DNA from 3 places in the Dactylosporangium thailandense genome. Region 2 is predicted to be linked to each of the others. Evidence: riboswitches for the same ligand, from Rfam matches in the RefSeq annotation. Region 2 holds a riboswitch; each other region holds the start of a gene.
What was found. Region 2 has a riboswitch for cyclic di-AMP ahead of AC6JBM_RS50980 (hypothetical protein). Riboswitches for the same ligand answer to the same signal wherever they lie in the genome.

Region 1 (3,269 bases), 6.2 Mb from region 2:
GCGGCAAGATTTCGCCGAGCCACAGCCGCCATGTCCGCGCCCAACTCGACAGCCACGATGCGGCAGCCCCGCTCGGCCAGCGGCACGGTCGCCTGCCCGGTGCCACAGCCGATCTCCAGCACCCTTGCCCCAGGCGCTACCCCGGCCGCAGCGAGATCATCAAACATCTGCACTGGATACCGAGGGCGGGCACGGTCATAGCGTGCAGCGTCCTCGTTGAAGGTCTCTCGCAACCTCACGTAGTCATTGATATCGCTCACCAACAGAGAGTACGAGCGCAGCTCCTACGACAGGCACCCAATTCTCGATGCCAGGCACGGCAGGGTGGAGCCGCCCGCCCGCCGATCGTTACTGGAATTCGCAATCACGTGCCAGTACGAGAGCGCACTCGGCTGTCGCCCGGCGTGGCGGCGAAGCTCATCGCCGGCGCCGCGAGTGCCACGGCGCCGGCGATGGCGAGCGCGACCGCCGCCGCGGACGATCGCCGTCCGCGGGCGAGACGCAGTGCTGTCATGTGAAGGCCTCCAACCCGGAGCGCGCCACCCCGGCACGTCGGCCTTCATCTATGTCATGTACTCGGCGCCGGGCTCACTGAGCCCCGGTGAACCTTCGCGGCCGGAAACCTCAATACGAGTAGCCCCGCTGGGAGATCCAGTCGGCCAGCTTCGGGACGCTGACCCAGTAGGTGCCGTCGCCCCGGGGGTTGGCCGGATCGGCGATCTTCACCGTGCTGCCACCGTCCTGGTATCCCACGACGGTGAGGTAGTGCCCGCCTTCGTAGGAGTGGTAGACACCGGCGTTGTCCGTGAGGTGCCCGGCGATGTTGGCGACGACCGCCCGCCCGCTGCTGATGGTGGACACCACGTCGGCCTGCAACTGCTTCGCCTGCGCTGACGTCGCCGGGTAGGCCGGGATCTCCCTGGTCCGGTACACCGTGCGGCCGTCGCCGATCACGCTGTTGAGCACCCGGGTGGTGTCCAGGGCCGAGTTCGTCCCGTTCGTGGTGGTGCCCAGCATCGACGCGGCGCGGTCCTGGGTGATGGCGTGACCCGCCGCCGTCAGCGCGATCCGGGTGGCCGCCGGGCCGCAGTAGTAGAAGTTGGGCTGCAACTGGAAGTCGTAGGCGAGCTCCTTCTCCGCGGGGGCCGCCGGCGTCGACTGCGTCGGCGCCGGAGCGGACGGGTCAGGCACGGCCCGGGCGGCATCAAGCCCGCCCGCCGGCGCACCTACCGCGGCAGCGGGGGCCGACGACGTGTCGGCGGCCTGGCCACACGCGCTGACGGCCGCGGCGGTCACGGCGAGCAGCGCGCCCGAGATCGCGACCGCTCGCACCCGGCGCATGCCTCGGATGCGGCCGGCCTGCTCACGTACGGGTTCAGCATGCATTGCGACTCTCCTCAACACCCCGCGCAGGGGTGATCGATCAGGGTTGAGCATCGGGGGTTGTGCGCGCAGCACGGCGCTCGGGGCAGGCCGCAGGGGCCAGCCACCGCAACACGGCGTGGGCAGCGCGGAGCAACGCGTCCCGGCTCGCCCGCAGCGCACTCGGCGCCGCGCGGCGGCGGTCCGCCCTACGTGTGGTTAGCGCTCGGCCGCCGATGATCGACGCAGACCCGGGCGCGCACGCTCCGGGCGAGATTGGCTGCAGCGGGGGTTGCGGCTGTGCACAGGCGAATCTCCCTTACGCATCCGCTTACCGGGTTAGCTGACGGATTCGGGCGCGAAGGTCGCCCTACCGCGGGCGCTCGGCCCACGGATTCACCCCAGACGTGCGGTGGGTCCCCGGCTCGTGCATGGCACGACTCAGCGGGCCCGTCCCGGCGCCACCTGTTGTGAGCACGAACCGGGGCGAGCGATCAATGACGTTACGCAAGGCCACGGGCCCTGCAAACACCTGCTAGCTGGAAGAGCTGCTCTCCGCGCAACTACGCAACGCGGCGTTGGCCGCACTGTCCGATCAGGACGTGACATGCCGTCAGCCGCCGGCCCACGGACCGTCAGATCCGTGGGCCGGCGGCTGACGGTTGCTCAGTCCAGGGCCAGGGTCAGGGTGTGCTCGGTGGCGGAGCCGGACACGCGGGGTCCTCGCCGCGGGCCGCGCGGCCCGGTGACCCAGCACACGGTCCAGCCCTCGATCAGGTGCTCCAGCCCGCGGGTCACGACCGCCCGCAGCTGCGATCCCGCCCGGGTCACCTCGACGACCACACGCTCCTCGCCGGCCGCGTCGAAGAGCGTGGCGACGCGCCGGTCGCCGTCGGCCATCCCGAAGACCTCGAACACCGGGGCGAGCGCGTCGTCGTAGTCGGGCCGGTCGGTGCGTGCGCCGAGGGCGATCACCGAGCCGGGCCGCACCAGCAGGGGAAGCGACGCGAAGTCGTGCCGCTGCCGGACCCAGCCGGGTCCGCTCACCGTGGTGCCGTCGAGGTAGCTGGTCCACGCCCCGCCGGGCAGGTAGAACTCGACGTCTCCCTCGTCGCTGAAGACCGGCGCGACGAGCAGGTCCGGCCCCAGCATGTACTGCCGATCGAGGAACGACGACGTGCGATCCTGCGGGAACTCGAGCAGCATCGCTCGCATGACCGGTATCCCGCGCCGGTGCGCGTCCACGGCCGCCGCCCACAGATAGGGCATGAGGGCATTCTTGAGCTGCGCGAACTGCCGGGTGACGGTGACCGCCTCCTCGTCGAACGCCCACGGCACCCGGTACGACTCCGAGCCGTGCAGCCGCGAATGCGAGGAGAGCAGCCCGAAGGCCACCCAACGCTTGAAGAGCGCGGCGGACGGCGTGCCCTCGAATCCGCCGATGTCGTGGCTCCAGAAGCCGAAGCCGCCCAGGCCGAGGGAGAGCCCGCCGCGCAACGAGTCGGCCATCGCGGTGTACGTCGACTCGCAGTCGCCGCCCCAGTGCACGGGGAACTGCTGGCTGCCGACGGTGGCGGAGCGGGCGAAGAGCACGGCCTCGCCCTCGCCCCGGTGCCGGCGCACCTCGTCGAAGACCGTCTGGTTGTACAGCAACGGATAGTAGTTGTGCATGAGCTGCGGGTCCGACCCGTCGAACCACACCACGTCCGTGGGGATCCGCTCGCCGAAGTCGGTCTTCACGGCGTCCACCCCGGACTCGAGCAGCGTCCGGATCTTGCCCGCGAACCATTCGCGCGCGGCCGGGTTGGTGAAGTCGACGATGCCCATGCCCGCGACCCACAGGTCCGACTGCCACACGGTGCCGTCCGGGCGGCGCAGCAGGTAGCCGGCCGCGGCGGCCTCCTCGA
Region 2 (3,269 bases):
GGGACGCGGTACCCGGCGGCGGAGCTCGACGAGTACCTCGGGCGCACGGAGGCGTGGGGGCAGCTGCGGTACCTCCCGCACGAGCGGCACAGCGATCACATCCACTCCTGGGTGCCCGACGCCGTGCCCGGCTGCGAGGACGTGCCCGAGGCGGAGCGCTGGCACCCGCTCGACGCCCTGTTCGCCCCGCTGCGGGCGCCCGACGGCGAGCTGGTCGGCATCCTCGGCGTCGACCTGCCCACCGACGGCCGCCGGCCCGGGCCGCTGCAGCGTGAGCTGCTGGAGATGCTCGCCGCGCAGGCCGGCATCGCGATCAACAACGCCAATCTGGTCGAGGCCCTGCAGCGGGAGCGCCGTCACCTCGCCGCCAGTGAGGAGGCCTTCCGGCTGGCCTTCACGGGTGCTGGTACGGGCATGTGCATGCTCGGCCTCGCCGGCGCCACCCAGGCCCGGATGACCCGCGTCAACCCCGCCCTGTGCGAGCTGCTCGGCCGCACCGAGGCGGAGCTGCTCGAGCTGCGCATCGCCGACCTCATGCACCCGGACGACCTCGACCTGGCCCGGCTCGCCTTCGCCGCCGCGACCACGGGCAAGGGCACCCAGGTGCGCGACTACGAGATCCGCTGCGTGCGCGGCGACGGCACGGTGATCTGGGTCGCCGCGACGCTGTCCATCGTGGCCGGGCCGCCCGCCTTCGGCATCCTGCAGGTCCAGGACATCACCGAGCGCAAGGCGGCCGAGGCCGACCTGGTGCGCCGGGCGTCCCGGGACCCGCTCACGGGCCTGGCCAACCGCGACGCGCTGGCCGCACCGCTCGCCGCCGCGGTCCGCCGGGCCCGGTCCGGACACGGTGTCGGGGCGCTGCTCTTCTGCGACCTCGACGACTTCAAGACGGTCAACGACACGCTCGGTCACGACGCCGGGGACGCGGTGCTCGTCGCCGTGGCCCAGCGGCTGTGCGCGCTCGTCCGGCCCGGCGACACCGTGGCCCGCCTCGGCGGCGACGAGTTCGTGGTGCTCGCCACCGACCTGCCCGGCACCGACGCGGCCGGCCTGGCCGCGCTCGTCGACCGGGTCGAGCGGGCCGTCTCGGCGCCGGTGGTGCACGACGGGCACGTGTTGCGGGTGCGGGTCAGCGTCGGGGCGGCCGTGATCGATGACACGGTGCTCGATGCCGGGGCCGCCCTGCGCCTGGCGGATCGGGCGATGTACCAGGTCAAGGGCGCTCGGCACGGGCGCGGGATGACCGATCGTGTGACAGCGCACGGTGAGCGTTCCGGTGCGCCGGGTGGGATCCCGTTGCTGTGGCTGGCCGAGTCCTGAAGTCCCCGTTACTGTCGGGTGGTCTGCCACGGGCGACGCGCTCCGAAATGCGGGGCCACCGGGCGGGCGCCGTCGAGTCGCGACGCTCACTTCGGCGTCGTGAGCCGGGGACCCATCGCAGTCCTTGGGGTGTATCCGTGACCGAGTCACGGTAGGGCGAATCCTCCCGTCCGAACCCGTCAGCTAACCCGGTAGGCGGCACCGGAAGGAGACCTTCTCGTGTTCGTCGACGCCCTGTGTCGTCTTTCCCTCGGACGGGTGATCGCCAGGACCTGACCTGGCCCGTGTCCACCCGCTGACCGTTCGTCTCGCCGCCGCGCGATCCCTTTCGCACCACGGGATCGTGCCGATGGCGCGCGCCCGCATCCGTCTGAGGAATGATCTTGCTGAAACCTTTACCGCGCCAATTCCAGGCGCGTCATCGCCGATCACTGCTGACCGTCAAGCCCGTGGCCGTGTCCGCGGTCGTCCTGTCCGCCACCCTGCTCGCGTCCGGCTCGGCCGGCCACTCCGCCTCCGCCGGCGCGCCACGCCCGCCGGTCGCCGCGCCCGCCGCGCCCGCGCCGCTGTACACCGAGGACGCCTCGCTCGTGCTGTCCCAGCTCGACGGGCAGGCCGCACTCTCCGACGCGCCCGCGCCGGTCCCCCCGCCCCCGCCCGCCCTGCCGCGGCCGGTCGCCGGGCTGAACCAGACCCAGATGAACAACGCGGCCGCGATCGTCCGGCAGGGCCGCGCCCAGGGCGTGCCCGAGAAGGGGCTCGTCGTGGCGGTCGCCACCGCGATGCAGGAGAGCGACCTCTACAACGTCGCCAGCCCGGCCGTCCCGTCCTCGATGAAGCTGCCGCACGACGCCGTCTCGACCGACCACGACTCGGTCGGGCTGTTCCAGCAGCGCGCGAGCCAGGGTTGGGGCAGCGTGCCCGAGCTCATGGACCCGGCGCACTCGGCCGCGCTGTTCTACTCGGCGCTCGCCCGGGTGTCGGGCTGGCAGAGCATGAGCGTCACGGCCGCGGCCCAGGCGGTGCAGCGCTCCGCGTACCCGGGGGCGTACCAGAAGCACGCCGGCCGGGCCGCGGAGGTCGTCGCCGCGATCGCCTGAGTCGCTCAGCGAACGGGATCGATGGTCCACTCGTCCTCGTGGTCGGCCAGGTGTACCGTGCCGACGGTTCCGCCCGGCGTCAACGTGACCTCGATGCCGGGCCGGGGCCGGCCCTCGGGCGGCGGCACGTACGCGTAGCGGTTGAGGACCAGCACCGTGGCCCACCGCTGCCGGGTGCGGTCGAAGACCCGGTCCATGCCGATCAGCGCCACGCCGGCCGGCGTGTCCGTGACGTATCCCGGCACGGGCACCGGCCGGCGCGCGTTCGTGGCGAGCTGTTCGGCGACGTGGCGCCACACGGCCCGGTCCTGCGCCGCCGAGCCGGGCGTGATCCCCTCCACGCTGGCGTACGCGTCCGGCGCCCACTGCCACAGCAGCCCGCTGCGCTCGGGGTGGGCCTGTTCGCTGTACCACTGCGCCGGACGCCCGCCGAGGGAGTCCGCGGGGTCGAGGAGCATCGCCGGCTCGTCCGCCTTCGTGGCCGGGTCGAGGAAGCGCGGCACGAACCCGGGCGCGTAGAGCGAGATCGTGAAGTCGGTGGTCGCGGGCTGGTCGGCGTACCGCTCGGACTGCCGCGCCGCCCACAGCGACGGGCTCGGGCCGGCCGCGACCCCGTCCGGCAACCAGCCCGGCCGCAGCCGCAGGACCAGCACCGGATCGAACCCGCCGACCCCGGCCCGGGTCGCGCCCGATGCGTCCGCCGCCCCGGGCACCGGCCCGCCCTCGGGCCGCCCCGGCAGCGTGACCGCCACCCCGGCGACCAGGGCGAGCACCGCAGCGGCCACCGCCCCGCCCGCGGCCGCGGCCCGCCGCCGGCGCCGCCGCCCCTCGGTCACCACCCGCCCC
Region 3 (3,269 bases), 1.2 Mb from region 2:
GGTCCAGGATCGACTTGCCGACCGCGAAGACCGTGTTGAGCTTCTGCTTGCCCCAGATGACGTGGATCGAGACGCGGGCCACGGGGAACAGCGCGTACACCATGAAGCGGTTCCCGGCGTAGATCGTCTCCTCGTCGCGCAGGTCGACCACGACCACGTCGCCGTGCACGTGCGACACCCGGCGCAGCTGGTCCACGAAGAGGTCCTGCTGCTCCCGGAACAGCTCGGCCCGCTCGGCCACGTCCGGCAGGGCCAGGATCTCCTCGACGTCCTGGTGGTCGATGCACGCGTCGATGAGCTGCATCATGAGCTGGTAGTTGGAGATCCGGAACTGGCGGAAGCGGCCCAGCCCGGTGCGGCTGTCCATCAGGAAGTTCAGCAGCGTCCAGCCGGTCGGCTGCAGGATTTCGGTGATGTCGTACTGCGCGGAGTCCGCCCGGTCCACGGCGACCATGAGCTCGTCGGAGACGTGCGGGAAGCGCTCGGCGCCGCCGTAGTGGTCGTAGATCACCCGGGCCGCCGACGGGGCATCCGCGTCGATGATGTGGTTGGTCGCCTGCCCATGGTGGAGTTTGGCGGCGCGCAGGGTCTCGGAGTGATGGTGGTCGAAGACCAGGTGGGCGCCGGGGGCGTACGGCAGGTTGGTGAGGATGTCCGTCGGCCCGACCTCCACCGCGCCGTCCTGCACGTCCTTCGGGTGCACGAACGTGATGTCGCCGATGAGGTCGAGGTGCCGCAGCAGGACCGCGCAGACCAGTCCGTCGAAGTCGCTGCGGGTCACGAGACGGTACTTCACTGCTATTCCCCCTGCGACGGAAACGGCCGGTCGACGGTTGCCCCATCGGCCGGCCGGTCGCGCGTCTGAGGATTACAGGATCGACAGGTGCACGTGATTCGTGTGGTCACTGGAGGGATCGCCGGCGACGCCGCTGTAATGGTGCCAGCCCACGGCCGGGGTCCAGATCTCCTTGAACCAGATGACGTACATGACGCCGAGCTGGTTCGCGTTCTTCACGAAGTACGCGGCCAGCGTGCTGCCGTAGACGTAGTCGTCACCGGAGGCCACGCCACCGAATCCGTTCTTCGTCTGGACCGAGAAGTCGCAGGCCCGGCCCTTGGGGTGCTCGTAGGGTCCGCTCGGGCGGAAGCACGCGACGAACCGCTTGAAGCCGTCCTTCTGCGCCTCCTGCATCGCGTGGAGCATGCGCGGGGTGATGCAGCCGGTGGTCGTGGGGTCATTGACGCTGCACGACTCCTTCGGCAGCGCGCCGCTGGACGTGCGCGGCACCGGGTCGGCGCTCGGCAGGTTCGCGGTGACGAAGCCCTTGCTCGGCCCGCCGGCCAGCTTCAGGGCGGTCTCCGCGTCCTTCTTCTTCTGCTCCATCGTCTGCACCTGCTGCTGCTGCGCGGCGACCTCGTCCTCGAGCGCCTTCTTCTGCGCGGCCTGGCTCTCCTTGAGCCCCTTGAGCTGGTGCAGCAGGTTGTCGTTGTGGTGGGCGATCTGGTTGATGGTGTCGGCCCGCTCGGCGAAGCTGTCCGGGGTGCCGGCGTCCATCAGCGCGGCGAACGTCGTCAGCGGGCCGGTGCGGTAGGCCGCGACGGCGATCGCGGCCACCTGCTCCTGGACCGTGGCCAGCTGGGCCTCGGTCGCCTGCAGCTGCGCGGTGAGCTCGCCCTGCCGCTTGACGGAGGCGTCGAACTTCTCCTTCGCCTCGGACCAGGCGCGGGTGCTGTCCTCGAGCACGGACCCGAGGGTCGGGTTCGCGCTGGACCCCTCGTCGCCGGTGTCGCCGCCGGGCTCGGCCGCGGCGGGCGTGGCGGCGAGCCCCCCGACTACCAGAGCCGCCAGCAGCGCGACGATCATGCGCCGGTAGGGATGTCGCGATGACATCTGGTTCGTTGTTCCTTCCGTCGGCCGCCGACCGAGTTAGCTGACGGGTTCGGGACGGAACGATCCCTACCGCCCCTCCGATCGGAAGGGCGGACTCACCCCAACGTAACGGTGGGTCCCCGGCTCGCCACGTGCGGCGATTGGGCGGCAGCCCCGCCCGGCGCCGGGGGCGGCGCCTGCTGGACGTGACCGTGGGTCACTGTACCCAGGGCGCTTCTTTTGCGCACCGCACCGTTTGTGCGGAGATCTTTATGACCAGCGATAAGTGACGCAGATCACTCGCCGCGGCCGGGCCTCAAGGCAACCGTAAATATTCTTCATAAAAAGATGACGTTCGCTCCTTCGAGCCGAAGTGCCTGGTCATATGGGCTGGTCAATCGGCTGGTTCAGAAGGAGTGATCAACGGTGTCGAGAGTGCGCCTGCTGGCGATGCTCGCCGCGGTGACCATCGCGGGCGGGGTGGTCGCGGTGTTCAACATGCTGCCCGCCTCGGCCGCGTCGTGCAGCCCCGCGTGGCAGTCCTCGGCGGTCTACACCGGAGGCGCGACGGTCTCCCGCAACGGCCACAACTACCTCGCCAAGTGGTGGACGCAGAACGAGGCGCCACCCGGGACCACCGGGGTGTGGCAGGACCAGGGCTCGTGCGGCGCCGGCGGCGGCACGCCGACGACCAACCCGCCCCAGACCGGCTCGGCCGGCGGCTGCAGCTTCCCGGCCTGGGTGCAGGGCCGCAACTACGTGACCGGCGACATCGTGAAGTTCACGGACGGCAAGTTCTACATCGCCGAGCACGACAACCCCGGCTACAGCCCCGTGATCAGCACCTGGTTCTGGGACCCGTACACCTGCTCGGGCACCGGCGGCGGTGGCGGCGGCACGACCCCGCCCCCCTCCAACGGCTCCTTCGTGGTCAGCGAGGCCCAGTTCAACCAGATGTTCCCGGGCCGGAACTCCTTCTACACCTACTCGGGCCTGGTGGCGGCGCTGTCGGCATATCCCGGCTTCGCGAAGACCGGCTCGGATGCCGTGCGCAAGCAGGAGGCGGCCGCGTTCCTGGCCAACGTGAACCACGAGACCGGCGGCCTGGTGTACGTCGTGGAGCAGAACACCGCGAACTACTCGCACTACTGCGACACGAGCCAGTCCTACGGCTGCCCGGCCGGCCAGTCGGCGTACTACGGCCGCGGCCCGATCCAGCTGTCGTGGAACTTCAACTACAAGGCCGCGGGCGACGCGCTGGGCATCGACCTGCTGCACAACCCGAACCTCGTGCAGACCGACTCCGCCGTCGCCTGGAAGACCGCCCTCTGGTACTGGAACACCCAGAGCGGCCCCGGCACCATGACCCCGCACAACGCGATGGTCAACGGCGCCGGCT

Region 1: another riboswitch for cyclic di-AMP. It lies ahead of AC6JBM_RS22375 (C39 family peptidase); the one in region 2 lies ahead of AC6JBM_RS50980 (hypothetical protein).
Region 3: another riboswitch for cyclic di-AMP. It lies ahead of AC6JBM_RS45070 (coiled-coil domain-containing protein); the one in region 2 lies ahead of AC6JBM_RS50980 (hypothetical protein).

The regions. Positions count from the first base shown of each region.
Region 1 covers NZ_AP029195.1:5,159,980-5,163,248, forward strand. The annotation lists gene AC6JBM_RS22370 (class I SAM-dependent methyltransferase) at 1-260, opposite strand, end outside; gene AC6JBM_RS22375 (C39 family peptidase) at 625-1,386, opposite strand; cyclic di-AMP (ydaO/yuaA leader) riboswitch at 1,676-1,819, opposite strand; gene yicI (alpha-xylosidase) at 2,029-3,269, opposite strand, start outside.
Region 2 covers NZ_AP029195.1:11,350,742-11,354,010, forward strand. The annotation lists gene AC6JBM_RS50975 (sensor domain-containing protein) at 1-1,323, shown strand, start outside; cyclic di-AMP (ydaO/yuaA leader) riboswitch at 1,397-1,536, shown strand; gene AC6JBM_RS50980 (hypothetical protein) at 1,773-2,423, shown strand; gene AC6JBM_RS50985 (hypothetical protein) at 2,429-3,269, opposite strand, start outside.
Region 3 covers NZ_AP029195.1:10,118,716-10,121,984, forward strand. The annotation lists gene AC6JBM_RS45065 (exopolyphosphatase) at 1-796, opposite strand, end outside; gene AC6JBM_RS45070 (coiled-coil domain-containing protein) at 869-1,891, opposite strand; cyclic di-AMP (ydaO/yuaA leader) riboswitch at 1,901-2,048, opposite strand; gene AC6JBM_RS45075 (glycoside hydrolase family 19 protein) at 2,297-3,269, shown strand, end outside.